DNA from 3 places in the Arthrospira sp. PCC 8006 genome. Region 2 is predicted to be linked to each of the others. Evidence: riboswitches for the same ligand, from Rfam matches in the RefSeq annotation. Region 2 holds a riboswitch; each other region holds the start of a gene.
What was found. Region 2 has a riboswitch for cobalamin ahead of B9T16_RS00520 (energy-coupling factor ABC transporter permease). Riboswitches for the same ligand answer to the same signal wherever they lie in the genome.
Positions count from the first base shown of each region.

Region 1: another riboswitch for cobalamin. It lies ahead of cobG (precorrin-3B synthase); the one in region 2 lies ahead of B9T16_RS00520 (energy-coupling factor ABC transporter permease).
Region 3: another riboswitch for cobalamin. It lies ahead of cobW (cobalamin biosynthesis protein CobW); the one in region 2 lies ahead of B9T16_RS00520 (energy-coupling factor ABC transporter permease).

Region 1 is NZ_PKGG01000034.1:22,733-32,672, forward strand. It holds gene cobJ (precorrin-3B C(17)-methyltransferase) at 1-369, opposite strand, end outside; gene cobI (precorrin-2 C(20)-methyltransferase) at 401-1,105, opposite strand; gene B9T16_RS07875 (precorrin-8X methylmutase) at 1,102-1,731, opposite strand; gene cobG (precorrin-3B synthase) at 1,757-3,205, opposite strand; adenosylcobalamin (AdoCbl) riboswitch at 3,176-3,317, opposite strand; gene B9T16_RS07885 (bifunctional cobalt-precorrin-7 (C(5))-methyltransferase/cobalt-precorrin-6B (C(15))-methyltransferase) at 3,344-4,570, shown strand; gene B9T16_RS07890 (cobalt-precorrin-6A reductase) at 4,583-5,338, opposite strand; gene hemL (glutamate-1-semialdehyde 2,1-aminomutase) at 5,456-6,754, opposite strand; gene hisE (phosphoribosyl-ATP diphosphatase) at 6,852-7,454, shown strand; gene B9T16_RS07905 (hypothetical protein) at 7,451-7,711, shown strand; gene B9T16_RS07910 (response regulator) at 7,733-8,152, opposite strand; gene B9T16_RS07915 (transglutaminase N-terminal domain-containing protein) at 8,383-9,228, opposite strand; gene B9T16_RS07920 (alpha-E domain-containing protein) at 9,341-9,940, opposite strand, start outside.
Region 2 is NZ_PKGG01000002.1:18,244-28,183, forward strand. It holds gene B9T16_RS00500 (EAL domain-containing protein) at 1-48, shown strand, start outside; gene B9T16_RS00505 (energy-coupling factor ABC transporter ATP-binding protein) at 54-905, opposite strand; gene cbiQ (cobalt ECF transporter T component CbiQ) at 889-1,692, opposite strand; gene B9T16_RS00515 (energy-coupling factor ABC transporter substrate-binding protein) at 1,693-2,001, opposite strand; gene B9T16_RS00520 (energy-coupling factor ABC transporter permease) at 2,013-2,768, opposite strand; cobalamin riboswitch at 2,788-2,949, opposite strand; gene B9T16_RS00525 (glycosyltransferase family 2 protein) at 2,993-3,919, opposite strand; gene B9T16_RS00530 (argininosuccinate synthase) at 4,041-5,243, shown strand; gene B9T16_RS00535 (long-chain acyl-[acyl-carrier-protein] reductase) at 5,718-6,737, opposite strand; gene B9T16_RS00540 (aldehyde oxygenase (deformylating)) at 7,497-8,192, opposite strand; gene B9T16_RS00545 (carbohydrate ABC transporter permease) at 8,668-9,483, shown strand; gene B9T16_RS00550 (DUF3153 domain-containing protein) at 9,575-9,940, shown strand, end outside.
Region 3 is NZ_PKGG01000010.1:42,121-52,060, forward strand. It holds gene B9T16_RS03280 (heavy metal translocating P-type ATPase) at 1-1,697, opposite strand, end outside; gene B9T16_RS03285 (HMA2 domain-containing protein) at 1,694-2,305, opposite strand; gene B9T16_RS03290 (ferritin-like domain-containing protein) at 2,371-2,862, opposite strand; gene B9T16_RS03295 (FeoC-like transcriptional regulator) at 2,892-3,110, opposite strand; gene feoB (Fe(2+) transporter permease subunit FeoB) at 3,276-5,633, opposite strand; gene B9T16_RS03305 (ferrous iron transport protein A) at 5,661-6,329, opposite strand; gene B9T16_RS03310 (chlorophyll a/b-binding protein) at 6,542-6,751, shown strand; gene B9T16_RS03315 (hypothetical protein) at 6,801-7,043, shown strand; cobalamin riboswitch at 7,151-7,297, shown strand; gene cobW (cobalamin biosynthesis protein CobW) at 7,440-8,492, shown strand; gene B9T16_RS03325 (DpnII family type II restriction endonuclease) at 8,862-9,908, shown strand; gene dcm (DNA (cytosine-5-)-methyltransferase) at 9,895-9,940, shown strand, end outside.

The DNA.
Region 1 (9,940 bases), on a different contig from region 2:
AATAGCCGGAGAAACCTGCAAGAATTGGGCAATTTTACGCGCCAAATCATTAACCCCTTGTAAACCTCCTAAAAGTGGCACCACAGCGCTACCATCTTCAGCCACAGCTAAAACCGGAGGTTCCTGCCATTTATTGATTAATAATGGTGCGACAGTGCGAATTAAAATCCCCGCCGCACAAACCCCAATAATGGGGGTTCCCGTTTGGAAAAGTTCCCGCACCGTATCCCCAAAATTATCATAGGTTAAATCAGCCGACTGGGTGCGTTTGGGAGAACCATAGATAATCCCATGACCTAGGGCTTTTTGAATTTTCTTAGCCACATCAAGACTATTTTCGGTTAAAATAATAATGGCTGGTTGGTTCATAACTTAGGGATAATTCAGGGTTAATTATGGGTTATTTGGGCAGATTTTGACTAGGTACTAAAATTAAGGACCAGTAGGTAACTGAGTTATGGTCAACTTCTGTAATGGGGATAATTGCCTGATTTTTCCAAGTAGCGCGTTCAATATATAAAGCCCTTTGTAGTAGTCCTAAATCTTGCAATATTTGATAAACTTTAGCAAAATGCCGACCTAATTTCATAATGGCGGCTGCATCAGCTACGGAGAGGCGATCGCGTAATATATCCGCCTCTAATGTAGCCGGAAGAATCGTAAAGACATCATTGCGATAAGTTATCGGTACTCCCAACATAGCAGCACTTGCCATCACTGAAGAAATCCCCGGTATAACCTCAATTGCAAACCGCCCAGATAAGCGATTAAAAATGTACATAAACGTACCATAAAGCATCGGATCTCCCAGGCACAAAACCGCCACATCTCTGCCCTCGCTAAGATGTTCGGCAATTTTTTCCGCCCCAATATCATAATAAGGCTGTGACGATCGCTGCACACTAAAAGGTAGGGGGATAGGAATTTCAATCTGATCAGGAGAGATAAAATCGGCAACGATCGCCCTTGCTAAAACCTTGCCATTTTCCAAACTGGGATAAGCAATCACCGGGACAGTTGTTAAAATCCGATGTGCTTTTAAAGTTAGTAATTCCGGATCTCCCGGACCAATTCCCAACCCATAAAGTCGCCCTAATTTAGTCATAATTCATTTTCCTTTGCTAAAGCATTTACTGCCGCCGCTGCGATCGCACTACCACCGCGCCGCCCATGCAGTGTAATAAATGGAATTCCACGGCTATTAGATGCCAATTCAAGTTTCGACTCTGCCGCCCCGACAAAGCCGACCGGAAACCCTAAAATCAGTGCAGGTTTCACTAAACCATCATCCAACATTTCTAGCAGGTGAAAGAGGGCAGTCGGTGCATTACCAATTGCTACCACCGCCCCTTGTAAATTATCCCCCCATAACTCCAATGCCGCCGCCGACCGAGTATTATTAATCTGGCGGGCGATATCAGGAACATCTGGATGATTTAGGGTGCAAATAATCGGGTTATTTTTAGGTAAGCGTTTTTTGGTAATTCCCCTAGCCACCATCATAGCATCACAAAAGATAGGTTTTCCCTCCTGTAGTGCCTCCCGTCCGGCTTTAACCGCATCTTCTGAGGCGTTTAAATCTCCGACAATATCCGTCATTCCGCAGGCATGAATTAGCCTAACTGCGACATGGGATAAATCATCTGATAAGCCTTTAAAGTCCGTTTCATCCCGAATTATTCCAAAGGATTTCTGATATATTTGGTTGCCGTCACGAAGGTAGTCTATCATCAGCAAATTTCTAGGTAATTAGTTATTAATTTAATCCAGGATTTTGGCGCAAAAACTCAGCCAAAAATTTGGGTATTTCGGTAAACACTCCCTCAAAAATTTTGTGTTTTAAGGATTGTTGACCATCCCCGATATAAACTTGGTAGCCTTCCATAGTTTCGCCATTCTGATTAATTGTATGCCCTAAAAGGGTAATTTCTGCGGGACTAGGTTGAGCGCAAAATTTAGGGCAGCCGGTTACATGAATATTAATAGGAGTATCTAAATTTAATCGCTGGTGGAGATATTCTGCTAATTGGGCGGCGTGAGTTTGAGTGTCGGTAAGTGATGCGGCACAGCCAGGCTTACCACCACAAGCAGCGATCGCCACTTGATTTGACTCAATTTCCGCGAAGCCTAATAAGGATAGTTTCGGCAATAATTGGCTAATTTTATGATGGGGAATATTTGGCATTATAATTGTTTGCCAAGGGGTTAATCTTAACTCGGCATTACCAAAGGTTTCGGAAAGTTCGACTAATCCTAACCATTGTTGTGCATTAATTTGTCCTAGGTGTAATGATATCCCAATATAACACAATTCGGCGTTTTTTTGGGGATAAATTCCCAAATGATGATAGGGTTTGCTAGGGGTAGGTTCAGCGGATAATATCGGCAAGGGCTGGGTTAGTTGGCTGTTGACTTGCTGGATATATGTATCTAATCCTAGATTGTCAATTAGCTGTTTCATCCGAGGCTTTTTCCCGGTATCTAAGGGATTTTTTCGGACATACTCCCCATAGACATTAATAAGGGTAGCGACTACGGATAAACATTGTTCTGGCTTGATGACAAGTTGAGTATTATATAGCTTTTTATCTCCGGCGATCGCCAACTGAAAATCAATGCCATTATCCCCACCATTTACCGAGATAGCATTAAGTTGAATCTCATTATATCGATGTTCCCAAGCCACCGGAGAACGCATACCAATTCCCACTGTTCCCCCTCCATCAACTCCGATGCTAAACTTAGGACTAAGTTCGCCAATTAACGGGTGATTTTGAATCAGATCATCCAAGGCTTTAATCAGGGGACGAGTATCAACTAACTCCTGACTATCAATTCCCGCCGTCGGACTACCCATAACATTGCGTAGGTGGTCTATGGTGGGATTTTTAGCGGCTAAATCTAATTGTTGCAGCGTATCAAAAACTGCTAGACTTGGCGCTTTTTGCACTCCCCGAATTTGTAAATTAGCGCGATTAGTTACTTGTAGCTTGCCTCCCCACTCCGTTAATAAATGACCCAAAAATTTACCCTGTTTACTATTAATCAATCCTCCCGGAGTCCGAATGCGGATTAAAAAACCATCCTGGGCGTGGGTTCCATAAAATAGACCCGGACAAACATTTGCTTTAACTAACCAATTCATGGTGATTTTTTTCTCCATGCGACGCAGAGAATGAGCCGCAAAATTAGCTGATTTTGACAACTCATCAATAACTTGTAGTTGGCATTCTGACTCAGAAAATTGTATTACAGTTGCGGCACAGTGTCGGAATCTCACCGAACTTTCCCAACTACAAGCCCAAATACTATATCATGAATACTGGTATTTTAACTATAAATTATGGTGAGCAGGGATTTTTCCCATAAATGGTTATCAATTGTAGGAATTGGGGAAGATGGGTTAGAAGGGTTAAGCGCCACGGCGCGATCGCTTTTATCTATGGCTTCAGTAGTTGTCGGTGGTCAACGTCATTTAGCAATGTTACCCCCGGAGGATAACCGAGAAAAACTCCTCTGGACTTCTCCTATTGATGAGTCGATCGCAGAAATTATCCGCCGCCGTGGTCAACCCGTCTGTGTTTTAGCCAGTGGCGATCCGATGTGGTATGGTATTGGCGTTACCCTTACCCGTCACCTTCCCATTGAGGAAATTACTATCATTCCTTCTACTTCCACATTTAGCCTAATGTGTAGTCGTTTGGGTTGGTCTTTAACCCATGTGGAAACCCTGAGTTTATGTGGTCGTCCTGTAGCTTTATTAAATGGCGTAATTTATGGGGGTGCGCGTCTATTAATTTTAAGTGCAAATAGTCGCACTCCCGCCGCCGTGGCTGAACTCCTAACACATCAAGGATTTGGTGATAGTTTAATCGTCGTTTTGGAACATTTGGGAGGCAAAAAAGAGCGACAAATTTCCGGTTTCGCTTCCTCTTGGGATGTTGACGAAGTGGCTGATTTAAATGCGATCGCCGTGGAGTGTATTAGTTCTAATCCGGTTAAATTTTCCCCTCGTTTATCGGGACTTCCTGACAGCGCCTATGACCACGACGGACAGTTAACTAAACAGGAAGTGCGAGCGATTACCCTCAGCCGATTATCCCCCCTACCGGGACAACTTTTATGGGATGTCGGTGCAGGTTGTGGGTCCATTGGTATCGAGTGGATGAGAAGCGATCGCCGTTGTCAAAGTATAGCCATAGAAAAGCATCCCAGGCGCTTACAATATATTGCTGATAATGCCACAGCTTTAGGAACGCCTCACCTAAAAATTATAGCAGGAAAAGCACCGGAATCATTAATTAATTTACCTTCCCCGGATGCCATTTTTATTGGTGGTGGTATTACTACCCCATGTCTGTTAGAAACCTGTTGGGAAAAATTGCGATCGGGAGGTCGTCTAGTGGCTAATACCGTCACAGTAGAGAGTGAGTTAATTCTGTTAAAATGGCATCATCAATTAGGGGGGGAACTTACCAGAATTGGCATTGAAAGAACCGCAGCCATTGGCAGTTTTTTAGGCTGGAAACCCTTAGCTACTGTCACTCAATGGTCAGTGATTAAACCATAACTAAAATCCCCTTTATTGTTTCTGTAACCAAGCGATCGCCGACTCAATATCAGCCACCGTTTCCCCCATAGGAATGGGAGGACGTTGCACCATAACCACAGGTAATTTTAACTCTCGCGCCGCCACAATTTTGGCGTAGGTAGCATCACCGCCACTATTTTTACTAACAATTGCACCCAGTTGATATTCCCGCAAAATTGAGAGTTCATCTACCACCGAAAAAGGCCCCCGTTGTAACAATAATTCCCCCCTAGGTATAGGTAAATTAGGCTGAGGGGGGTCAATCATCCGCATTAAAAACCAGATATTTTTAACTTCAGCATAGGCGGAAAGTTCCTGACGACCAATAGTTAAAAATACCCGTTCAGCTAACCCTGGTAAAACCATAGTAGCCTGTGAGTGACTATCCACCTCAACCCAGTTATCGCCGGGGACTTTTTCCCAAGCCGGACGGACAACCATTAACCGTTTAATTCCACATTCATTAGCTGCTATAGCCCCATGATCAGAAATTTGTGCAGCAAAGGGGTGGGTAACATCAATTAAAATATCAATTGTTTGTTGTTTTAAGTAGTCGATTAAACCCTGAACACCGCCAAAACCCCCAATCCGAAAAGCCGCCGGGTCTTTCGGGGTAACTGGCTGTTGAGTGCGACCTGCAAAAGAAGCGATCGCCTCTATATTCGCCATAGTTTTCACCCGATTATATAGGGATGTCGCTTCCGCAGTTCCTCCCAAAATCAATAATTTTTTACAGTGATTAATCATCCCCATCAACAGGTTAACATTAGCCCCACACACCCCAGCCAAAACCAGGTTTTATATGAGACCTTCAGAGTTCACCAAAAATCCCATACAAACCCAGCTATTGACTGGCAGAATTATCTACAGACCAGATAAAACTTCCCGCGCCGCCACCAGAGTTTGATCAATATCTTCCTCAGTATGCACAAAAGAAGTAAAACCGGCTTCAAATTGGGAAGGAGCCAAATAAATACCCCGTTCTAACATACCTCGATGGAAGCGGCCAAACTTAGCCAAATCCGACTTTTTAGCATGATCATAATTATGAACAGGTCCCTCCGTAAAAAAGAACCCAAACATCGCGCTAATTTGCCCACCACAGGCCGCATGACCTGTTTCTTTAGCAATTTCCAATAAGCCATTACTCAGCTTTTTGGTAATTTGGTCGAGATATTCATAAGTCCCCGGCTTTTGCAATAATTCCAGAGTCTTAATTCCCGCCGTCATGGCTAGGGGATTTCCCGATAGAGTTCCAGCTTGGTACATGGGACCTGCTGGGGCGACCATAGCCATAATATCCTGACGACCGCCATAGGCTCCCACAGGTAAGCCACCACCGATAATTTTACCCAAAGTGGTTAAATCTGGGGTGACACCAAATTTTTCTTGAGCCCCACCGTAGGCGATGCGGAAGCCAGTCATCACCTCATCAAATACCAGTAAAGCGCCATTGTCCTCGGTCAGCATCCGCAAACCTTCCAGGAAACCCGCATCAGGAGGAATAAAGCCAGAGTTGCCTACAACGGCTTCTAGGATGATACCTGCGATTTGACCGGGATTTTCCGAAAATAGTTTTTTGACGGCTTCTAGGTCATTGTAGGGGGCGGTGAGAGTGTTTACAGTCACGTTTTTAGGTACACCGGGAGAATCGGGTAAGCCGAGAGTCGCCACACCCGATCCGGCTTTGACTAGGAACATATCCGCGTGGCCGTGGTAGCAGCCCTCAAATTTGATGATTTTTTCGCGACCCGTAAAGGCTCGCATTAGCCGCAGTACGGACATACAGGCTTCCGTACCCGAGTTAACAAATCTGACCATTTCGATGCTGGGAACGGCATCGATCACCATTTCTGCTAAAACGTTTTCTAGGGCACAGGGTGCGCCAAAACTGGTCCCTTTTTCGAGAGCCTCGTGGAGGGCGGCGATTACTTCTGGGTGAGCATGACCGCAAATAGCTGGCCCCCAAGTGCCAACATAGTCAATATATTGGTTCCCGTCAACGTCCCAAACATATGCTCCTTTGACGCGATCGAAAACTATGGGTTGACCGCCAACGGATTTAAATGCGCGTACTGGGGAGCTAACCCCCCCTGGCATGATTTTTTGGGCGGCGCTGAAGATTTCTTCAGATTTGGTTGTTTGTAATGGGGTGCTTACCACTTTAATCTCCTTATGGTTAGATGTTCCGATGCTTTAGTGCCAAATTTGCCAACGGTGAGGACACAAAATGATATTCTAAACAGTAGTGGTGTTTTTTATGACATTTATTGGAGTTATGGCAGCCGGGAAACCCCCAGAATTAGGGAATCTGATTGATATTGATAAAATTCGTTACGATGAGCAGGGCCTGGTAGCGATCGCCATTCAGGATATCTTAAATGGTGGCGTTTTGGCTTTGGGGTCAATGAACCGAGAGGCGCTACAGAAAACCCTGGTGACTCAACAACTGTGGTGGGTTCAACAGTCACAGGTTCAACTTTGGCATCCTGATATTATGCCCGAGTCCATTCGCTATGACCACCAAGGCAATTTTCTGGTGGCTGGGGTGGCTCATTCTCCCTCCCAGTTAAATGGCTCTGCTGGGCATACTTTGGCGGGTTTGTTTCAGGTAATTTGCGATCGCCGAGATCATCCTAATTCCCAGTCCTATACCTGTAAGTTATTTGCGGGGGGAGATAATAAGATTCTCAAGAAAATTGGGGAAGAGGCGGCGGAAGTAGTTATGGCTTGTAAGGATGATGAGCCGCAGGCGATCGCCTCAGAAGTAGCCGATTTATTTTATCATTCCCTCGTGGCTCTGGCTTATCATCAGGTGGATTTACGAAACGTTTATGAACAGTTAGAAGCACGTCGTCAATGAGTAAATTAACTCCGATTTCCTTAACGGTTCATTATATCAATGGGGAGTCCTACCAGTTTGAGTTTATGCCTCATCAAACCTTGCAGGGCAGCCCTATTAATCCTCTGCAACAGATTTTGGGTTCCCATGAAATTATTATAGAGCTAGAGGATCGTTTGTTAGTAATTCCTATGGAAAATATACAGGCGATCGAGATTTCTCCACCCCCTAGTATTTTACCTGATACCGCTATTCGTCATGCTGAACAGGTAGATTAATGACGTATTTTAAAACCTCTATCATTGTTCATTTTCGGCTAGGACATCCCCCGCAATTGTGGCTTTAATTTGGTTAATAAAGGCTTGATGATCGATAATGGGTTTGGGGATGTAACCATCAGCGCCACTTTGGGCCAGGAAATATTCGCGATCGCTTTCATCCCCTTGGGCTGTCACTAAAATCACTGGCAAACTAGCAGTTTCGGGATTAGCTTTTAGCATTTGGGTAATTTTAATACCATCAATGGGTTGACCCTCATAATAACTATTGTTGAGATAAATATCCATCAAAATCAGATCAGCTTGTTTAGAAGTTGCCATATTGATCACAGTTTCCACGTCCTCAGTATGACAGGCAAGCATCCCACCTTTACGGGTGATAATTCTTTGAAAGATCTGCCAATTAATCGGATTATCTTCAACTACTAAAATAGTTTTCATATTTTCACCCTCATTTGCAGAATTATAGTGAGTCAACATACAGGCTATATGATCAGGATATTCTGTTACACTGATTCTGTCGATCTGAATAAGCTCAGGATTTTCAGGTGATGACTATGGTATCTGATGCCCATTGAGAGGCGAAAAGGATGGAAAAGTTCGGGATAATTAAATTCCTTACCTAGTATAGCAGTGGTATCGGTTGTTGATGTGACTGCTAAAATACTTAATCAACAGAGTTTTTCAATGGATAAATCATATTTCATGTGAGAAGATGCCCCTCGCCCCCGAAAACTGCCGTTGATGGGACTAGCATATTCAGGAATGGCACTAGAAACCAGGGCGATATTGCGATCGCTTATAGCTAAATTTTGGGTGGGGTCATAACCGCGCCATCCTCCCCCCGGAAGATAAACCTCAGCCCAGGCGTGAAGATGGCGATCGCTATTATTGAGATCCCCTTCCTGATAGCCACTAACAAACCGAGTCGCCAAACCCATCGCCCGACAAGCCTCCATAAATAAAACCGTCAGATCTCGACAGGAACCCGCTTGCTGTCTCCAAGTAATTCCGGGGGGGAAAGCCGCCCCAGTTTCCCGAATAGTATAGCGACAAGTTCGATAAATCCGTTGATTTAAATCACTTAAAAACGTGAGAACTTCCCCCCGGGAACCATGCCAAATTTCCTGGGCTAATTGCACCGCCGCCGGGTCAACTCTCCCTTCTATATAAGGCTGTAAATGTCTTAAAATCGGTGCCGGATAATCGGCGATCGGCAATCTCATCGCCCAAGGTTCCAGCAAATAGTTAAAGGGGTTATTACAATAGGTTTCCACTTGGGAACTGACTTTAATCTTTAATTCTTTCGTGGGTTCATCAAACCACAATTTCAGGACATCATTACCATTTAGGTCAACAATTGCCGAAATTCCTTTCGGTTCGGGAACCACATCAATAGCAAAATTCTGTAGAGTCTGAAAGGCATCAGAACGGGGTCGTAAGCGGACGATATGGGGGGTTAATTCCACATACTTAGTATAGGTGTATATGGTGGTATGAACAATCTTATAAATCATCACTGTGTCAGGGGTATTTCAATTAGGAACAGGGCTGACGAGGTACAGCCCCACCCCACCCCCCAGTTAGTGGGAATAGGTGGGGAAGGAGAGAGGCATAATTATATCACTGTCAACTTACTTGACTTTGACTAGCTGTTTCCGGCATAGGTTCCAGGGCAAAAAATGTTTCAAACGTTTTCTCTTGAATCATATTAATCCGGGTTTGCAAATTATCGAGAAATTCATGTAATCCCCGATTCATAATCTCATCAATCATGATATAGTCCAACTCCGATCGCAAACGTCCCAACTCCAGGTCTACGGGATTTTTCCAAGTTCCCGGCCTAGTTCCGGTAATATGTTGAAGCGATCGCTCTGCCTGTAATATGCAATACTGAATCGAGCGAGGAAATTCCCGATCCAAAATCAGAAATTCTACCACACCAAAAGGGGTAATCCGGTGTTGTCGGCGTTTACGATACATCTCATAAGCACTAGCAGATTTCAGCAAAGCGATCCACTGAATTTCATCCAATGTAGTGCCCACATCCTCCACAGAAGGCAGCAAAATGAAATATTTAACATCCAGAATCCGAGAAGTTTTATCAGCCCTTTCTAGCATTCTTCCCATCCTTCCAAAATGCCAGCCCTCATTATGAGTCATAGTCGCATCCATAACCCCAACAAATAAATGGGCTTGCTGCTTCACCTGATTAAAAAACTCCGGCAA
Region 2 (9,940 bases):
TTATTAAACCATGCTCAAATCGGATTACCACTACCCAGCCAATTTTAACCAAATTAAGAATTTGAGCGCCAATAGCGATCGCGTATCTGTTGCTGAATCTGATTTAACTGTGTTTCCGATAAAGCCATATTCTCAGCTTGTAACCAATTGATTAAATCCACCACTAAAGGAACCCCCAAACCTAAATCTTGGAGTTTTTGACCTTGACTAAAAACGGTTTTTGGTGTACCTTGACAAGCCAGTTTTCCCCTATCAAGTACCAAAACCCAATCCGCCCATGCTTCCACAAAATCCAAATTATGAGTAGCGATAACTAGAGTAGTTCCTTGCTGTTGAATCTGATTTAATAAGCAGTGAAAGTTAGTAACTTGATAAGAGTCAAGATAAGCCGTAGGTTCATCCAAAAATAATAATTGTGGCTGCAACACCATTATATCAGCAATTGACACCCTTTTTTTCTGCCCCAAACTCAGATAATTAATCGGGAAATCCGCCAAACTGACTAAATCAAATTCAGCCAAAATTTGGCGCACCCTTTGAGCAATTTCTGAGGTAGATAAACCCAAGTTATACAAGCCATAGGAAATATCCTCTGACACGGTAGTTGCTACTAACTGCTGTTCAGGATTTTGGAATACTAAACCCACATTTTGGCGCAATTGATTCAACGATCGCCGTTTATATTGTAGCGGCTGACCTCGCCAACTAATCACCCCTGACTGGGGACGATATAACCCATTAGCTAATCGAAATAAGGTAGTTTTTCCGCAGCCATTACGTCCAATGACAGCATAACGCTGATATCTACCAAATTGACAAGTGATATTTTCCAGGGTTGGCTGCTGACTACCGGGGTAAGTATACTGAACATTCTCAAATTCTAGTAACTCAAATTCCGAGGACATAAAACCATCCAATACTCACCAACAATAGTAGACAACCACAACATCCTTCCCAGGTATATCGAGGGTTAGGTTGGTGGCGAGAAACCGACCAAACCCGCAACTCTCCGTTAAACCCCCGCGAGGTTAATCCTAAACAAATTTGTCGATAATTTTCTAGGGTTTGTTGGAGTAGTTGACTGGTGACAATTCCTAAACTGCGAATGGTAGTTTTCCAGTCACCATAACCGATGCGAACCTGTTGAGCGATTAATAATTGACTAGCGGTTTCAGTTAACATAAAAATAAACCGATACATTAACATTAATAATTCTGTGATTAAACTCGGACAGCCAATCTTACGGAAAATTCTAATGATTTCCACTAGGGGGGTAGTGAGTAAAATAAAATACATACAGGAGGTTAACACTAGGGAGCGAGTTAGCAAAAACCCAGCTTGTTGCATTCCTTGATTACTGAAATATATCAAGATATCCCCTAGGTTAAATCCCCAGATAATATCAGTTTTAATTAATTCGAGATTAGCTGAATTAACCACCCCCAATAGTAAGGCGGGAATGCTAGTTAACCAAAAACTAAAGGGGATGGCTTGCAATTTCAGATAAATTCCTAGGGGGATTTTAGCGTAAATCACAACCCAAATTGTCACCCAAATGGTGATCAATATTTGCAGGAGGGGGGGAGCCGCCAAACTGAGACAAAACAGGGTGGCGGCAAAGGTTAACTTATGTTCAGAGGGTAAATACCTTAACCGATTGGTATAGGCGATCGCATCAATTTGATGGTGCATTTAGGATGAGCGATTTTTGCCTTGTTGACGACCTTTATATAAGCCAATCACATAGCCCACGATACCCGCACCAATGGCGGCTTGAGAAACAAATAACAGGCTCTCAATTTCGCCACTGGGAACTTCTAAGATAGGTTCAAACCAGGGTTGATAATTGGGTTGAATTTCGCCGATGAGATTTTCGGCTTGTCCATCGGCTCCCTCATAATCTCCTCGGATAAAAATTAGTGGCGTTATGGATAAAATAACGACGGCTAAAATCATCCATAAATTGCGATTTTTGACGGGTTGATCAGAAGTTGGTGTCATGATTATTTTACTTAGCTATTAGCTTTCCCAATTTTCAAGGTTTGCAGTTCTTCTGAGGCGTAGGACTCTAGCCAATTCCAAACTACCAGCGTTAATAGTCCCTCACTAATTGATAGGGGAATTTGAGTGACTGCAAAAATCCCCGCAAATTTGATAAAGGAAGCGATAACCCCCCCAGAAGCAGCCGGAAAAGCTACGGCTAACTGTATGGAGGTAATTAAATAAGTGGCTAAACTTCCCAAGGCTGCTGCTAAGAAAATACCTAGTTTTTGTTGGTTAAATTGGCAGAATAGTTGGTAAATGCCATAGGCGACCCAAGGGCCGACAATTGCCATGGAAAATACATTGGCTCCCAGGGTAGTTAAACCGCCGTGAGCGAGTAATACGGCTTGGAAAAGTAGGACTAAACTGCCTAAAACTGTCATCACTGACGGTCCGAATAAAACAACTCCTAATCCGGTTCCGGTGGGGTGAGAACAACTCCCTGTCACTGAGGGTATTTTCAGGGCTGACAGGACAAAAGTAAAGGCTCCGGCTAGGGCAATTAATAGCTTTAATTCGGGGTTTTTTTTGGTGATTTTGGTGAGTTTTTGTAAACCAATTACCCAGAAAGGGATGATTAACACCCACCAAAAAACCGCCCAGGTAATAGGTAAAAAACCTTCCATAATGTGCATTGCTTGAGCTGGAGTGGCTGCACCTATTACCAAATAAAATGTTAACCCAATCATGGCGATTAGGTGTATCATTCGATGATTTTTGCTCATCTGTACCTCGCAGATTTGTGAGTGAGAAATAACTATAGGCGGGCATCCTGACTCACAGATTGGGTGGAAAAATTTGCCTTAAATCTGATTACAGTTGCGGGACAGTGCCGGATTTACACCGAACTTTCCCCATTACTCCTAGTGGCTGTTCCCCACTAGAACCTATAGTTTTGGTTATTATACCATGTGTAGGTCAATAGTGAACCAAGCTGGCAAATATTTAATTAAGTATGCTCTCGGCTGGCCCAATATTGTTGTACGGCTTGCACATTATACCAATTCAAAAAAATCCGAGAAATTTCTAAGGCTAATTGAGACTGACCACGATTAATTAACCACTGTAAAAAATGCGCCATTGTCCTTTCATTAAGTTGACCTCTGAGGGATAAAATCCCCCAGAGTATCCGATGCAAAATTGTCATTTGAATCATCATTTTTACTGACCATGTAGGATGTTTTTGGTAGAAAACTACCCCCATTCTGCCCCTTTGTTTTTCCTTTTCAATTAGGGCGGGTATTTGTTCTAAGCTAAAGGGTGGATGCCAATGATATCCGACGGCGGCGGGGCATTTGATTAATTTTAAGCCTAATTTTTTGAGCCTAACTCCTAGTTYGAGGTCTTCCCAACCATAAAGCTGAAATTGAGGGTCAAATAATCCGGCTTCGATTAACCAATGGCGGGCGATCGCCACATTTCCAGTAGCAAAATAAGCGGCGGAAAAATCGGTAATTTTATAGGGTTCTGTGGTGGGATGTTCAAAATTGCAGGTATTGACAACTCGACCATAGGTAAAGATGCGATCGCTTTTTTGAGAGTTGGCAATTAATGCCCTAGCGTGAGCCTCCAGAAAGCTATCAGTTACCACCAAATCACTATCGATAAAAACAATAATCTCTCCCCTAGCCTGTTCAACTCCCAAATTTCGCGCCGCCGCCGGTCCCTGGTGGTCTTGCTGGTAAATGCGAAGATGGGGAAATGCGCCCTGATGAGTGGCCAACCATTCCACAGTCCCATCAGTGGAACCGTCATCGACTAACACCACCTCTAAACCCGTCACGGCGGCGCTATAGGCTTGATTTTCTAATGCTCTCAGACACTTCTGTAAAATCGGTAAACGGTTATAGGTGGGGATAACAACGCTAAAAAACATAGATTTTGGGGGACAGTTGGCGATGCTCTGAAACTATAACCTAATTGTTACCCGTTCACTGTTAAATCGTGGCGATTGGGGTGATAATGAAATGTTTGTTGTCTAGGAGCTTTGGTAGATTATGGGTCGCGCTGAAAAAGCTGTACTTGCCTACTCTGGTGGTGTAGATACCTCCGTCTGTATTCCTTACCTCAAAAACGAGTTTGGGGTAGCTGAAGTAATTACTGTGGCGGTTGACTTGGGACAAGGTGATGAACTAGGACCAGTGAAACAAAAGGCCCTCGACTCTGGCGCGAGTGAGTCTTTAGTGATTGATGTACAACAGCGATTTGTCCAGGAGTTTGCTTTTCCGGCTATTCAAGCCAATGCTTTGTATGAGAATCGCTATCCCCTGGCTACGGCTTTAGCACGTCCTTTGATTGCTCAGATTTTGGTGGAAGTTGCCGAAAAATACGGAGCAGATGCGATCGCTCACGGTTGCACGGGAAAAGGCAATGATCAGGTCCGCTTTGATGTGTCTATCGGCGCTCTCAACCCTAATATTAAGATTTTGGCTCCGGCTAGGGAATGGGGTATGAGTCGGGAAGAGACGATCGCCTATGGGGAAAAATGTGGCATTTCCTTCCCGGTTAAAAAGTCTTCCCCCTACAGTCTCGATCGCAACTTGCTTGGTATGGCGATCGAAGCTGGACCACTCGAAGATCCCTGGGTTGAACCCCCAGAGGATATTTATGGGATGACTAAAGCGATCGCTGATACTCCTGACGAGCCCGAATATGTAGAAATTGGCTTCCAAGCTGGCATTCCTGTTAGCCTCAATGGGGAAGCACTCAACGGGGTTGACCTGATCTCTCGCTTAAATGCGATCGCCGGAAACCACGGTATCGGACGCATTGATATGATCGAGAATCGTTTGGTAGGCATTAAATCTCGGGAAGTTTACGAATCCCCTGCCATGGTTGTACTCATTCAGGCTCACCGAGATCTTGAAAGTCTGGTTCTCACTTCTGATGTCACCCGCTATAAACGCGCCATTGAGGAAACCTATAGCCAAATTGTCTATAATGGCCTCTGGTTTAGTCCCCTCAAAGGTGCGATCGATGCCTTTATCAAACAAACTCAAGAACGGGTCAGCGGCACTGTACGGGTCAAACTGTTTAAAGGCAATTGCAACATTGTCGGCCGCAAGTCTGACAAATCCCTCTACAGCCTTGACCTGGCTACTTACGGCTCTGAAGATGTATTTGACCACAAAGCCGCCGAAGGATTTATCTATGTTTGGGGTCTTCCCACTCGCGTTTGGTCTGAAAAAATGAGAGATTAACCCTTTAATTCTCAACTATCGGGGCGGGTTCTACCGTTAATGAACTGCCCCACCCCCTGCCCCTACTTGTCGAATTTTATATAAGTTTTGCTAATTCATACAACCAAATATATTTTTTTTTCCAAAGATTGTTAAGAATTAATACAATTTTATTGCCAATTTCTCGCAAAAAGTTGACGAGATTATAGGGGTTGTGGTAAGCTGGGAGAAATTGCACCCAAGGGCTTACTGTGCCTATATGCAAAAATACAGCCGGAAACCCTGATTATCTCGCGGTTAAAGTTATTCTGCCAGCAAAAAATAAAATTCACGATGCACGAGTTTTTGACGAAAATGCCCCCACTATTTTTATCACCCTTGACAAAAACCATATTTTGTGCATTCCCCCCAAAAGCCACAAGTAATAATCAGATCCTCACCCGAAATTGCCAGGTCAACAGAGTTTGAGAAGAGCGGGTGAGGAGGGGGAAAGAATTATAACATCAGTGGCTTAAAACCATGTTTAATAGACATCCGACCAATCATATCCATTTTATCCAAAGTGATTTGATTTCGGCCCCAAGAAAAATTGGTATATATAGCCTCAAACTCCAATAACATAGATTCCGCAAAACAGGCGAATAGCTGGCGACCGGGAACATTCATATTGACAATTTTCATGATTTTCCAGTCAATATCTAAAGCGTGTTCCACAATGCCCCCAGACAGGACATGAACACCAGGGCTTTGCACCTTCGTGGCTAAATTTTTAGGATAGCCGCCATCAATCAACAAACAGGGTTTTTTCAAAACCTCCGGGTCAATTTCCACCCCCTGGGGCATACTAGCGACCCAAACCACAATATCAGCCTTGGGTAATGCTTCATCTAAGGCCATAATTTTACCCCGTCCCAATTCAGCTTGGAGGTTTTGGAGTCTTTGGCGATCGCGAGCAATCAATAGTATTTCAGCCACATCAAGTCTGCCATTTAGCCACCGACAAACCGCACTCCCAATATCTCCGGTAGCACCACAAACCGCCACAGTAGCCTTAGATAAATCTATTCCCAATTTCGGTGCGGCTTGTTCGACTTGACGGCAAATAATATAAGCCGTGTGTGTGTTTCCGGTAGTGAAGCGCTCAAACTCCAACTTAATGTTGCGAATTCTACCCAGTTGATCCAAATTAAATCTCTCCAAAATAATCGAAGAAAACCCCCCCAAAGCCGTAATATTAATGCCATTTTTTTGAGCATGAGCCATAGCATTAATAATTTTGCGAGTAGCAGCTTTCATGCGGTTAGTAGCCAACATTTCGGGTAAGAAGCAAGACTCTACATACCTACCCTCAATTACCTGACCCGTAATACTTGTTACCTTAAGATCCTCAACAATTACGGGTGGTGCGCTGCACCAAAAATCCAGACCTTGATCAGCATATTCTGCATAACCCAAATCCCGAGCCACAACCTGGGCGTGTTCCAAACTGGTAAGATGACCGATGAGACCAAACATGATTCGATTGAGTTATTTAGTTATTTTTAGTTAACATCCTCTTGGGGGAGGCTATTCTATTTACCGATCTCCCGGCAAAAATATGGGAGTCGATGCCGGATATAGAAATTAATTTTACCTGCAAAGGAGCAGGTTGGCTTGTGACTTTATCCTTAATCTCATCACCAACCTGCCCATAGTGCCAGCAATTCAGAATGAAGCCCTCCCCACCTGCGAGGGCGCGAGGTGGGAGTGTCTTATGGTAATCCCGGACTCGCCTGAGTCCAAATATCACACAAACAAGCCCAGCTTCTAGGCGAACCTCCAGAACATTTGCGCGAGCCCTCCTCACCGTCATTTCTGCGAGTGAGCTTCAGCATTCCTCTCGGCAATATCTTGACTTCCATTCAGGTCGCAGTTATAGCGCTTCCCATGGGAAAATACAGCCAGAGCATAGTTTTTTGAGTCTCGTTTCACCATCCTAGACCCATCGTAAGCCAGTTTTGATGCTGACCTGCCCAATGGCGCTGATGGCCGCTCTGCGGTAGTAGCTAGGGAACTTGTAGAATATCCTATCGATGGACGGGTATTTCACGACAGGACGTTTAGCTGTTGCGTGGATTAAACGCTCTAGGGCTGGGATTTGTTGCTCAGAGGATCAGGCTATGACGATTAAGACCGTGGCGATCGCAGACCGCCACCTGTTCAGCGGTTCGGCTGCGCTCACCGACAGCACCGACAGCACCGACCGTTTTTGTTCAAAATCTCAACCTGACTGAGTTAAACTCCTGCCAAGCCATAAGCAGACATCCGCATAATATCGCGGGTAGTGAAACCAATATTGCTCAGAGCTTCCCCATAGGCAATCATGAAGTCCTCAATTAAGGCTTCTTTCTCCATTCCCAGGATACTGGCATCTTTTTCCACCTGGTTAAGCATTTTCCAGACCAGGGGTAAGTTTTGGCGGTTAGCTTCTTCTAATTCAGCTTTGGACTCTTCAAAGTGAGCTTTCAGCCACTCCTCGCCAAAGTTCAGATGCTCGTACTCATCTTTAACCACGCCTTCGGTAATTTTGCGAGCAAAGGGATCAGCCACCGGGATATAGATGTTGTAAGCAGCGATCGCAAAACTTTCAATAATTAAAGATTGGATCAGCAAACAAGTGACCAACTTACCTTCAGCCGCCGCCTTTTGGAAGTTACCATGCAGTTGAGCAAAGAACTCACGGCCAAAGTCCATGTCGGGGCTAACTTCCAGGTTGCGACCACAAGCCTGAAACCCTTTCATGTGACGCTTTTCCATTTTCGACAGACGAATCAACTCTTCCCGTTCTTCCGGCAGCATTTCACCCAGTTTGATGTAATTATCAGATGCTTCTTGCTCACCTTCAATTACGATCGCATTAATCCGGCTATAGGCATCTTTATAGGTTTCGTTCTGAAAGTCTAGTTCAGCAATTGTTTCAAGCTGTGGCATAAATTAAATTTCTCCTGGTAACAAACAAATGAGCTGTTTTTGACGCTCCCACCCTTATTAGCAGTGGAATTCTTGGTTCAGTGATATCACTTACACATCCAACTCGAAAGCCAGATATCCAGAGGTAGATATCTCCCCAAGCGTTTTGCTCTCATGTCCGAGAACCTGTTTCGATCTGCCTGACCGTACAGTGGGGGTCAAAATTCTGCTATTTTTATGGCTTGCTTCCCCCATCAATGGCCATTACACTGAGAATCCAGATACAGAATTATGGCATCTGACTCACTCAATGGCCTTTAGCATCAGCAAGCATTAGGATCTTTATAGTTTACTTTATCTATTTATTCCAGGAATTGACCAACTTTGTCGTATTTTCTAAGATTAGTTCCTGACACACCCAGTTAAACTTAATAATCATGGCATTTTTGATAAGTTTATCTTAATCCAATTTTCGATCGCTCTTTAACTCAACTTTATGAAAAAATCTGTAAACTGGAATACTTTTTTTCAGGTGCTAACCCTGTTGTTGTTACTGGTGGGGGCGGGAATTGTCCTGCTGCCCCTAGTGATCGTAGTGTTCACCTCCCTATCAGAACCTAGCGCCGCCGATAGTTCTCAGCTTACCCTGGCAAACTACCAACAGGCATGGCAGCGGGGTAGCTTTCTGTTAGCCTTCGCTAATTCCACCTTTGTCGCCTTATCTGTAACCGCCTTTCAGGTGATCACCTCAGCCCTAGCGGGTTATGCCCTAGCGCGACTCAAATTTCGCGGCCGACAGGCGATCGTCTTAGTAGTCTTGGCGACCTTGGTAATTCCCTTTCAATTGTTAGTAGTTCCCATTTTTCTCGTCCTCAAATGGGGTCATTTACTCAACTCCTACTGGGCCTTAATCCTACCCACAGCCGTCAATGGCTTCGGGATTTTTCTGTTACGCCAATATTTCATCACCATTCCCTTAGCCTTAGAGGAAGCGGCCACCATTGACGGGGCCAACCGCTGGCAAATTCTCACCCAGATCATGCTACCCCTAGCCCGTCCCGCCCTGGTAACCCTGTTTCTATTTACCTTCATTGGCGAATGGAATGATTTATTCAAGCCCTTAGTATTTACCACCCGACCCGAGTTAAGAACCGTACAACTAGCTTTAGCCGAATTTCAGGAACAGTTTACCAGCAGTTGGCAACTACTAATGGCCGCCGTAGTTATTGCCACTGTCCCCGTGGTGATCTTATTCCTGTTGGGTCAGCGACAGTTCATCCGAGGCATTGCTACCACAGGAATTAAAAATTAACCCCTCAGCAATTGACAATGGTTTGGCGATCGGGTTTGATGAGAAGAGGAGAAACAGATGAGCAGCCGATGTTCTGGTGAGGCAAATACGGATGTTGAAACGATTGCGAGTTCTGATCATCATGGGTTTAGTTTCCCTGATGCTGGGGGGATGTGTTCACTCCGATATAGGGATTGAATTTTCTGATCAGACCCACGGCAAAATTGTCCAGCATATCCGGTTAGCCGAAGAAGTGACTAACTTAGGGTCAGACGCTTTAGATGAGTGGCTTCCGAGTCTACGTCGTCGCGCCAAACTTCTCAACGGTAAAGCTAAACAATTGTCCAATCAGGAGATTGAAGTTACTATCCCCTTTTACAATGGGGCAGATTTACAGAAAAAATTTAGCGCCTTTTTTAACCCCATCACTCCCCCCTCTAGCCGATCGCTTCCGGCTACAGAAGGGCAACTACCACAA
Region 3 (9,940 bases), on a different contig from region 2:
TGAATACCATAATTTTGTTGTAGGGCTTGTAGGAGGCGATCGCTTTCGGGTTTCAGGGGGTCAGTATATTCAATCACCCCTTGAAAATTGCCATCACAAGCTACATAAATTTGGGTCATTTGGGTAGTTGTCATCTGAGCAATCAGGGAATTATCACCCCAATTAACCCCCTGTTGTTCCAGAAAACGTTGACTTCCCACCAATACCTGATGGCCTTCAATTTCGGCTCGTACTCCCAAGCCCAAATCATAGAACCATTCTCCCCGTGGGGGAATAGTAATGTCAAGTTGAGCAGCATAATTAACGATCGCCTCTGCAACGGGGTGATTAAGCCTCATTTCCGCCGCCGCCGCCAGTTTTAGCAGTTCGGTTTCTGACATTCCTCCGGGAATAGTCCGCACCGCAGCGATCGCAATTTCACCCTCGGTCAGAGTTCCGGTTTTATCAAAAACCACGGTATCAACTTCGGCGAGTTGTTCCAAAGTCCGACCACTGCGAACCAAGATACCATGGCGGGTTGTATGATTTAATGCACCCCAAAAAGCCGTAGGTATTGACACTCTAATTCCGGTAACAAAATCGAGGGTAAGAATAGCGGCAGCCCTGGCAGAATCTCGGCTAGTCACTAATACAATACCCGCCAATAGTAGAGACGGCCAGATTAACCTATCTGCTACTTTTTCGGCATAGTTAGCCATGCGGGTATCATAGACGGGAGCCTTTTGTAATAATTCTATACTCAAAGCTGCCCTAGTTTGGGAACCGACGCGATCGGCTTGTAAATAAAGCTGTCCTGAACGCACCAAAGTAGAAGCTAAAACGGATTCTCCCACCCGTTTAACTAATGGCATTGCTTCCCCAGTTAAACCCTGTTCATCAATAACGGCTTCCCCTTTTAAAACAGTACCATCTACGGGGATTTGTTCCCCCGGATAAACCACGACCTTATCCCCCACCTGAAGGCGATCGCTTGGGATTTGTTTAGGGGGTAAATCATCCACCACCACCCATGCAAACCTACCAATAGCATCCATCAAACTCGCCGTGCGTACCTCCGTCGCCCGCGCCGTTTTTTCCCGAATTACATCCCCCAATTCATGCAGTAAAATCACCATAGCCGGGGTAACTAACTTACCCTGAGTCGCGCTTAAACTCAGGGCGAGAAAATCCAGACAATCAATATTCAACCGTCGCTGATTAATCAAGCTATTAAAAGCCCGTTTAGCCACAGGAAAAGCCGCTAGAATAAACGCTATTCTCGCCACGGGTCGCAATCGTGTTAATTGCGGAAACCGACTTAAAACCGCCAACGCCGTCGCTATAATTGGCAGCCTCAGACTCGACTCGGTTTCCTCTAAATCCCCTGATTCTTCCGGGGTTTTCGGCTCATTATTAACCCTAAAATTTGGCTTATCATAAAACTCTTGATTTGTCAAGTCTTTGACTGCATTAATCACCAAATTTGATAAGTCAACCGCCGCCAATTGATTAGGGACATACTGAACCACCATACAGGCGGCTACCCGGTTAATCCGCACAGAGGTAATACCGGAGTGTTTTTCTAAAAGTGGCTGAATTTCAGTAGCTAATTGAGGATGTTTAGCTAATAGGGGAAGCCGAAACCGAGTCCGTCCAGCCACCTGATGAATAACCTGGCATTCTTGATTAGATAATGATGGTGATATTGCAGTGGTCATGATGTTGCTTCAGAATCATCGGGGACGGAATTTTCATCTGGTTTAGCAGTAGTTTCAGCAATTTCTAGGATACTAACTAAATACATACCTAATTCCAATTCTGAAACCCCAGCCGGGTCATATTGAATAATCAAAGATGCAGCCGTCCGGTTAATGCGTACCGATTTAACTCGCTGTTCATCAGACAAAAGTTTTTCTAACCGTTTCGCATAGAGAACATCAGTCATTAAACGGGGAATACGCAGCCGAAGCCGTCCGGGTATAGAATGGACAATGGTATAATCTTCGGTTTGAGTTGTGGTAGCTGTCGGACTATTATCTTGATGGTTGTTAGGACTTTCAGCTTGAGTCGAATTAGTAGCCGGAGAGTTAGCCTTAGCCTCCTGTTTTAATTGTCTAACTAATTGACGAATAATTGCTGCCATTAACAGGTTAACCATCAAGGCTTGCGCGCCCCGTAGCCGCAGGCGACTGGTAACTAATAAACCCGCCAACACAGGTAAAATCGTCACCACTTCCTCATAGTCTTCTAACCACCGACCTATTTGGGGAAGAATATCGGGATTTTCTACGGTTTTAACTTCTGTAGATAATGCTGAATCAGTCATCGTCAATTTACCTTATTTTTAGGAGAGTATACCATGGAAATTTACCAACCATATAACTAGGATAACTATTGACAACCTCTGCGGTGTCGATGTCGGTGTCCACCATCACAGTTTTTGTGGTTAGATATGGCTATAGTTTGACTACCTCTGCTGACACAACGTTTAAAGGCGGGTAAATGGTTTTCTTGGGATGCACGTTGCAAATTTAAGAACACATTTTGTACATCCCAGTAGTTTGATGTGTCTTTCAATAACCTTTGATACATTTCCCCATTTTCAATTTCGGCTTTAACTCCTTGTTCGCAGGCTTCTTCTACCGAGTTGGGGGGAATTATACGAGTTTCCCAGTCATCCTCTGGTATGGGAATATTATACCTGATAAACAGTGGCATTAATGCCTGTATATGCCGTTTTTCAGCTTCGATAATATTCACAAAAGGTTTAATCGGTCCGAATTTTTGGATAATTAACCGATAGGTTGCACAGGCTTTATATTCATCCTGTATGGCTTCACATAAAGCCTGTTTAAGGTCATCAAATTCTGGATTATTTGACATCTTGATTAACTCCTGATTCACTCATTAAATTAGGGAGATATCCATTCGTAAAACTCGATCGCTTCTGGGGGGCAACTATGACAGCCTCCGCAGGCTTTACCTTCCACCTTACAAACCCGCCCTTTTCTAATTAATTTTCCCAGCATTAATCGCAGGGTTTCCGCATCAATTTTCATTTGATGTTCTAATTCTGCCAAAGAAACGCGACCATGATTTCTGAGATGATTTTGCAGTTGTTGAAGTAGCATAATTTACCACCGTATAAAGCTGCGATCGCTAGTCTCTATTTTATCATGAATATACCTGTTAACACGGAGAAACAGAATTTTCACAAATCTTTGAGACTAGCTACCACAAAAAAGGCTAATAGCAACAGGTGAGATAACCTGCTTTTTTGGCAAGTGCAACCCCGACTACAAACGGGGAGAATGGCGACGGTTACTAACAGCTTTGAGACTGACTAAAGTAGCACCCATGACAATACAAAGTCCCATCAATAAACCCAAAGCCTCTCCGGTATTTTGTGATAAATTCATGGCCTGATAGTAGAAACTAGCAACCCAGTAGGCTAGTCCAGTAGTCCAAAGCGCCACAAACACCGTCCAACCCAGATTAGTTTCCCGGTAAACAGCGGCAATTGCAGACACACAGGGGAAATAAAGCAACACAAATAACAGGAAAGCAAAAGCGGCGCTAGAACTACGAAACCGTTGAGACATTTGACCAAAGGTGCTATAACTAACCTGCTGTGCTGTGGCGGCTTCTTCCTGATTATCAGTGCTTTCCATAATACTTAAACCAACCGGATCAAGTATTTGATTACCTAAATCAGCTAAGTTAGCGGGAATACTAGCAAAGGCTTCGGCCATACCTCCCCAAAAACTAAATTCTTCTTCTGCTTCTTCCTCGGAGTCGGCAGCGGATGCTTGATCAGCCCCTAATTGCTTATAAAGGGCATCCATACTACCAACCATGACCTCTTTGGCAAATACTCCGGTAAATAAGCCGACAGTAGCCGGCCAATTATCTTGAGTGATTCCCATGGGGCTAAAAACTGGGGTAATTGTGCGACTAACGGCACTCAAAAGAGAATCCTGGCTATCTTGTTTCCCGAAAGAACCATCGGTTCCGACAGAGTTTAATAAACCCAGAATTAACACGACAATCACAATCATTTTCCCGGCGCGGGTGATAAAGGCTTTTAACCTTTCCCAAGCGCGGATTAATACACCTTTGGGGGTGGGAATATGATAGGGGGGTAATTCCATGACAAAGGGGGCAGATTGACCGCGTAAGAGGGTATGCTTCATGACTAACCCGGTGAACACGGCGGCTAAAATGCCGATGATGTAAAGTAAGAAAACGATATTTTGTCCGTTTCTGGGGAAAAATGCTGCTACAAATAGGGCATAAACTGGTAGGCGCGCCCCACAGGACATAAAGGGATTCATTAAGACGGTCATTAGGCGATCGCGAGGATTTTCTAAGGTCCTGGTTGCCATAATACCGGGAATATTGCAGCCAAAACCGACCATCATGGGCACAAAAGATTTACCCGGAAGCCCCATAAACCGCATAAACCGATCCATAACAAAGGCGGCGCGGGCGAGATAGCCAGAGTCTTCTAAGATGGCTAGACAGATAAACATTAAGCCAATTTGGGGGATAAATGTAGCGGTGGTTTGGATACCGCCGCCAACTCCTTCGGCGAGAGTGCCGATTAACCAACCAGGGGCGTTAATTTGCTCAAGACCATGAGCCATGCCATCTACAAATACGGTACCAAAGGCGATCTCAAAAAAGTCGATAAATGCGCCGCCAAAGTTAATGGAAATCAGGAACATCAGGTACATGACTACCAAGAAAATGGGCATACCCCAGGCGCGACTGAGGATGACCTGATCAATGCGATCGGAAACGTGCTGTTGTACTACATCCGATCGCTGTGTGATACCCTGTAACATCTGATGAATCCAGCTATAGCGAGCATCAGCAATCAATAGGTCGATATCTTCTCCCAGGGTTTGGTGTATGCGGTGACGGTGGGTGGCAATTTGCTTAACGACATCTTGATTAACCAAACTTTGGCGATCGTCATATTGCAATAAACTGAGACTTTGCCAACGATGGTCTGGGGGTAAGTAGTTATATTGTTGGGCTACCGATTCGGTAATTTCACTTAGGGCGGCTTCGATAACGGCTGGATAGGCGACTTTGGCTTGGGGGCGGTCTGCCAAATGTATGGCATCTCGGACAATTTCCCGCAGTTGTTCTACCCCTCGCCCGGAACTAGCACTCATGGGAATTACGGGACAGCCTAAGCGATCGCCTAATTGTTGGGCATCAATGGTAATTTGCCGCTGCTTGGCTATATCTATCATATTCAGGGCGATCGCGATCGGTAAACCCATTTCCAGTAGTTGGGTGGTTAGATACAGATTTCGCTCTAGGTTGGACGCATCTACGATATTGATAATTAGGGTGGCTTCACCCGATAGTAAATAGTCTCGCGCTACCTGTTCATCTAATCCTGTGCTGGCATCTTCCACGTCCAGAGAGTAAACCCCTGGTAGGTCAATGACTTTGATGGTCTGGTTTTGATAACGATAGCTTCCCTCTTTCCGTTCTACGGTAACTCCGGGCCAGTTACCTACCCGCTGATTACTACCAGTTAAAGCGTTAAATAGGGTCGTTTTCCCACAGTTAGGGTTCCCCACCAAAGCAATACAGGACACCGCCGCCTTGTTATCGGTTTGGCGGTTCACTTCCATAGACTGACTCACAATTTTGTTCCTCGTTTAGGATGGGTCGATTAATGCCACCTGGAGGGCATCTGCTTCGTCTTTGCGTAAACTCAGGTTAAATCCCCTGACCTCAATTTGGGTCGGGTCTCCTAAAGGGGCGTGGCGTTTGACTGTAAATTCCACCCCTGGAGTTAATCCCATGGCTAATAATTTCCGTTTGTAGCTACCCGCACCAGAGTCATAACCAACCACCCGCAACCGAGAACCGATCGCCGCATGGCGCAACTGCACAACATTAGTTTTATTCATTGATGAGAGTTTCCTTTTGGACTGGGTGAGGTTTTCTGTGGCGACCTGAATATTCTCAGCCATATCTGCCCCCAGTCCTAAGCGATGGTCGCCTAGGGCGATAATCACTGATCCACTGGTTGTGGAACTAATGACATTTAATTCTACACCGGGCATTAACCCCATTCCCATTAGACGGGTATTGCCTCCGGCACAGTTGAGAGCAACTATATATAAGCGATCGCCTACCTTCGCCTCCGACAAAGCAAAGGCTCCCGGAGTTGATGGTTTGCCCACTACAACCAATGATTCTGGTGATTCACTTATGGTGCGATCGTGACCAGTGTTGTCTTTGAGGTAAGTAAATCCTGACCAGCTTGATCCACCATCAAAGCAGTTCACGGATACATCGGCACAGTAGTTATCATTGTCCATAATCTATTGGCTCTTGTTGAGCTAATTGAGAATTAATTTTAATTAATACCATATAACTAGGTTAAAAATCCCATTGTTAATAAATTTTTAACAACCCCCCCGCCCCAAAAAAATAATAATTATACCACACAAATTTATTTTGTCAACTACTTGCAATATTTGTTTGTAGTGTGTTACATTTGTTTACAAGAAGTCAAAGAGGCAAAAATATTATGGTTCGTGGACAAATTATGGAAGAAGGTGGACGCGCAAACGTTTATGCGATCGAACCCCAAGTATATGTAGAGGAAGCGCAACAATTCGGTTTCAACAAACACGCAGAGAAACTCAACGGACGACTAGCTATGATCGGGTTTGTATCCGCCCTAGCCTTAGAAGTATTAACCGGACATGGTTTAATCGGCTGGTTAACTAGCCTGTAAAACCCAGATTTTCTCAGCCTATAATTTCAGTAGCATTTCGGAGAATTGTATGAAAACAGATTTTAACTTTCCTAACCAATACATGATGGGACCCGTAATCTTTCGACCGGACTTTAACAGTCCCTCAGAAGTGATTACCGCTAACCAAGCCTGGTCTTTATTCTTCACAGGTGGTCAGGAAGATAAAGCCCTTGGCTATAATGCAGAATACGGAAGATTTTTTACAAATTTACTGATGGCGATCGCCGTTAGCGGCGCTATTGGGGCTTTGATTTTCACTAACTTAGCCTAAGTCATCAAATTTACCTATCTCTCCCTAGTCACTAATAACAAACCGTCCCTGTTTAGAAATAAGCAGGGACTTTTTTTAGTTTTTCCCCGAATTAGCCCAACCTGTGATAAGATATTCTCGATATCGGTTCTAAGGGAAATCAGCCCTTAGAGGAAACGGGGAAAGTCCGGTGTAAGTCCGGCGCTGTCCCGCAACTGTGATGGGACTCTGTTGGTCTCTCAGTCAGAATGCCCGCCGATAAGTAACCTATTGTTGATTCATCTGCGAGGTATAGATGATGGTTTATTTAGTATTTTCACAATCTAAATATCATAGCGATCGCCCATCTAAACCCTAAGAAAATCTCAACATTATATAGATAGCCAATCGCTATAATTTCGGAGGAGTCAAAAAACCGTGCATAAAATTCCTGTAACCATCATCACCGGATTTTTAGGGGCTGGAAAAACCACCCTAATCCGCCATTTACTACAAAATAACCAAGGTCGTCGTATCGCGGTATTAGTCAATGAATTTGGCGAAGTAGGTATTGATGGCGAAATCCTCAAATCTTGCCAAGTGTGTGACGAAGAAGAAACGGAAACTAATATCATCGAATTAGCCAATGGTTGTCTGTGTTGCACCGTCCAGGAAGAGTTTTTGCCCACTATGCAAGAACTACTTAAACGCCAGGATACGATTGATTCGATATTAATAGAAACCTCTGGTTTAGCTTTACCCAAGCCACTGGTGCAAGCGTTCCGATGGCCGGAAATTCGCACTAAAGCCACTGTGGATGGTGTGATTACGGTAGTTGATAGTGAAGCCTTAGCTAATGGTCAACTGGTGGGAGATTTAGAGGCTTTAGAACAGCAGCGCCAAGCGGATGAAACCTTGGAACATGAAACACCAATTGAGGAGTTATTTGAGGATCAGTTAGCCTGTGCTGATTTGGTACTTTTGACGAAAGGCGATCGCATTGATGAAGACTCTCAGCAGCGGGTTCACCAATGGCTAAAACAGGAGTTAACCCCAGGAGTGCAGATGGTTTCCTGTCAGCAAGGTAAAATTTCCGCTGACATATTATTAGGCTTTAATGCAGCCGTAGAAGACCATCTCGACAGTCGCCCTAGTCACCATGACCAGGAAGAGGAACACGAACACGATGATGATATCAATGCTGTGCATTTAGTCTTAGATCCGGTTGGGGACTCGGCTAGTTTAGTCAATCAATTAAAGGCGATCGCCCAGCAGTTTGAAATTTACCGGATTAAAGGTTTTGTAGCCGTCGCCAATAAACCAATGCGGATGGTAGTTCAAGGAGTCGGAAACCGATTTGAGACCTTCTTCGATCGCCCCTGGAAAACCGACGAACCTCGCCAAACTCAACTGGTGTTTATTGGTCGTAGTCTTAATCAACAACAAATAGCCGCTTCTTTGGAATCAGAAACCATGGCGTTAAACGGGTAGAATTTGAGAGATTTTAGCGATACTTTCTAACATCTCCCCAACCAACCCGGTTTTTTTTCCAGAAGCCGGGTTTCTAATTCCCCACGATACCTTAAAAAAAGAAACCGGGTCAAAAAAGGGTTGACAACGAGTCTGCCAGCGCTATATGTTAAGGTTTACAGTTTGCAGCGCCGCCAAAACAGCCCCAATATAATCATACTTTACCCCACTTTCCGTCTCGTCTCCATCCCACCTTATCTTAATAGCATATTGCGTCCCCTGGGTATTCCCCAATTTAGTTTAGCCTCTAAGACCTGGTAGATTTACCTTGGGATGCCCAAATTTAGTCAAGGCTTCACAAATCCTGATAGGAAAACTGTTTAATCATCTATGGTTCAAAAACGAACAATTGAGGAATTGCATCAGTCAGCATCTTTATTCTGGCCAGAGTTTTTGGTTCAACAACAACTCAAACAGAGTATTATCCCGGTGTTGATTGAAACCCAACAGCAGTTTCTCTCAATTCTTGCCTTGGAATTAGAAAATCCCCTAGATATCTTTACCGCTTTAGAAATATCAAAGCTCTCCGCTAATTTATTTCTCAAACACCTTCTAATTTTAGCAGATTTTGGAGGGGAAAAACTACAACGTTTAAATCAAGAGTTTCATTTATTGTTCCCCGATGGACAATTAGAGTATGTTTGGAACAATACTCAATTTTGTTATCGTTTTCAGGCGTTACCCATATCAGGAATATTATCAAACCAAAAACTCAACATTTCCAGCCAGAAATCGCTGTTAAAAAAACACGCTTTGTCTGAAGTATATAAAGATATTATTGTTGTCATACTGTTTGCTGGAGATTCAACAAATACTAAAATTTCTGGCATTTTTAAGACTTGGGGATGTCAAATTGGAGAATTAATGGGTAAGTACGATGAACTTTCCGAGTTTATAAGCCAGCGTTATATTTATCTAAGCCGTATTACTGCAGGAGCTAAAAGTAATGATTTAGGTCAGCTTTTGCAACGTCATATATATAAATATTTATCCAAAAAGTTAAATCACAAGGATATTGATATCAACCTCAATTCTACCATTCCTGGAGTCAGCCATAAGCAAATCGGAAAAAGAGAAACCAACTTTGATATCGTCCTGAATAAAGGTGAAAAATATATAGCAATTGAAATTAGCTTTCAGGAAACCACAAATAGCACAATTGAGCGGAAAGCGGGTCAAGCAAAATCAATATTTGAGCAGATTGATGGCTTGGGTAACAAGATTATTTATATCATTGATGGAGTCGGTAACTTCCAACGCCAATCTGCTCTGAATACTATTGATGAGTATAGCCACTTGCTTTTGGTATTTTCTGAGTCAGAACTGAATTACTTAAACCACTTTATTCTCGACTTTATAGAAAATGAAAACTGTTAAATTTATAGATTTATTCGCCGGAATTGGGGGAT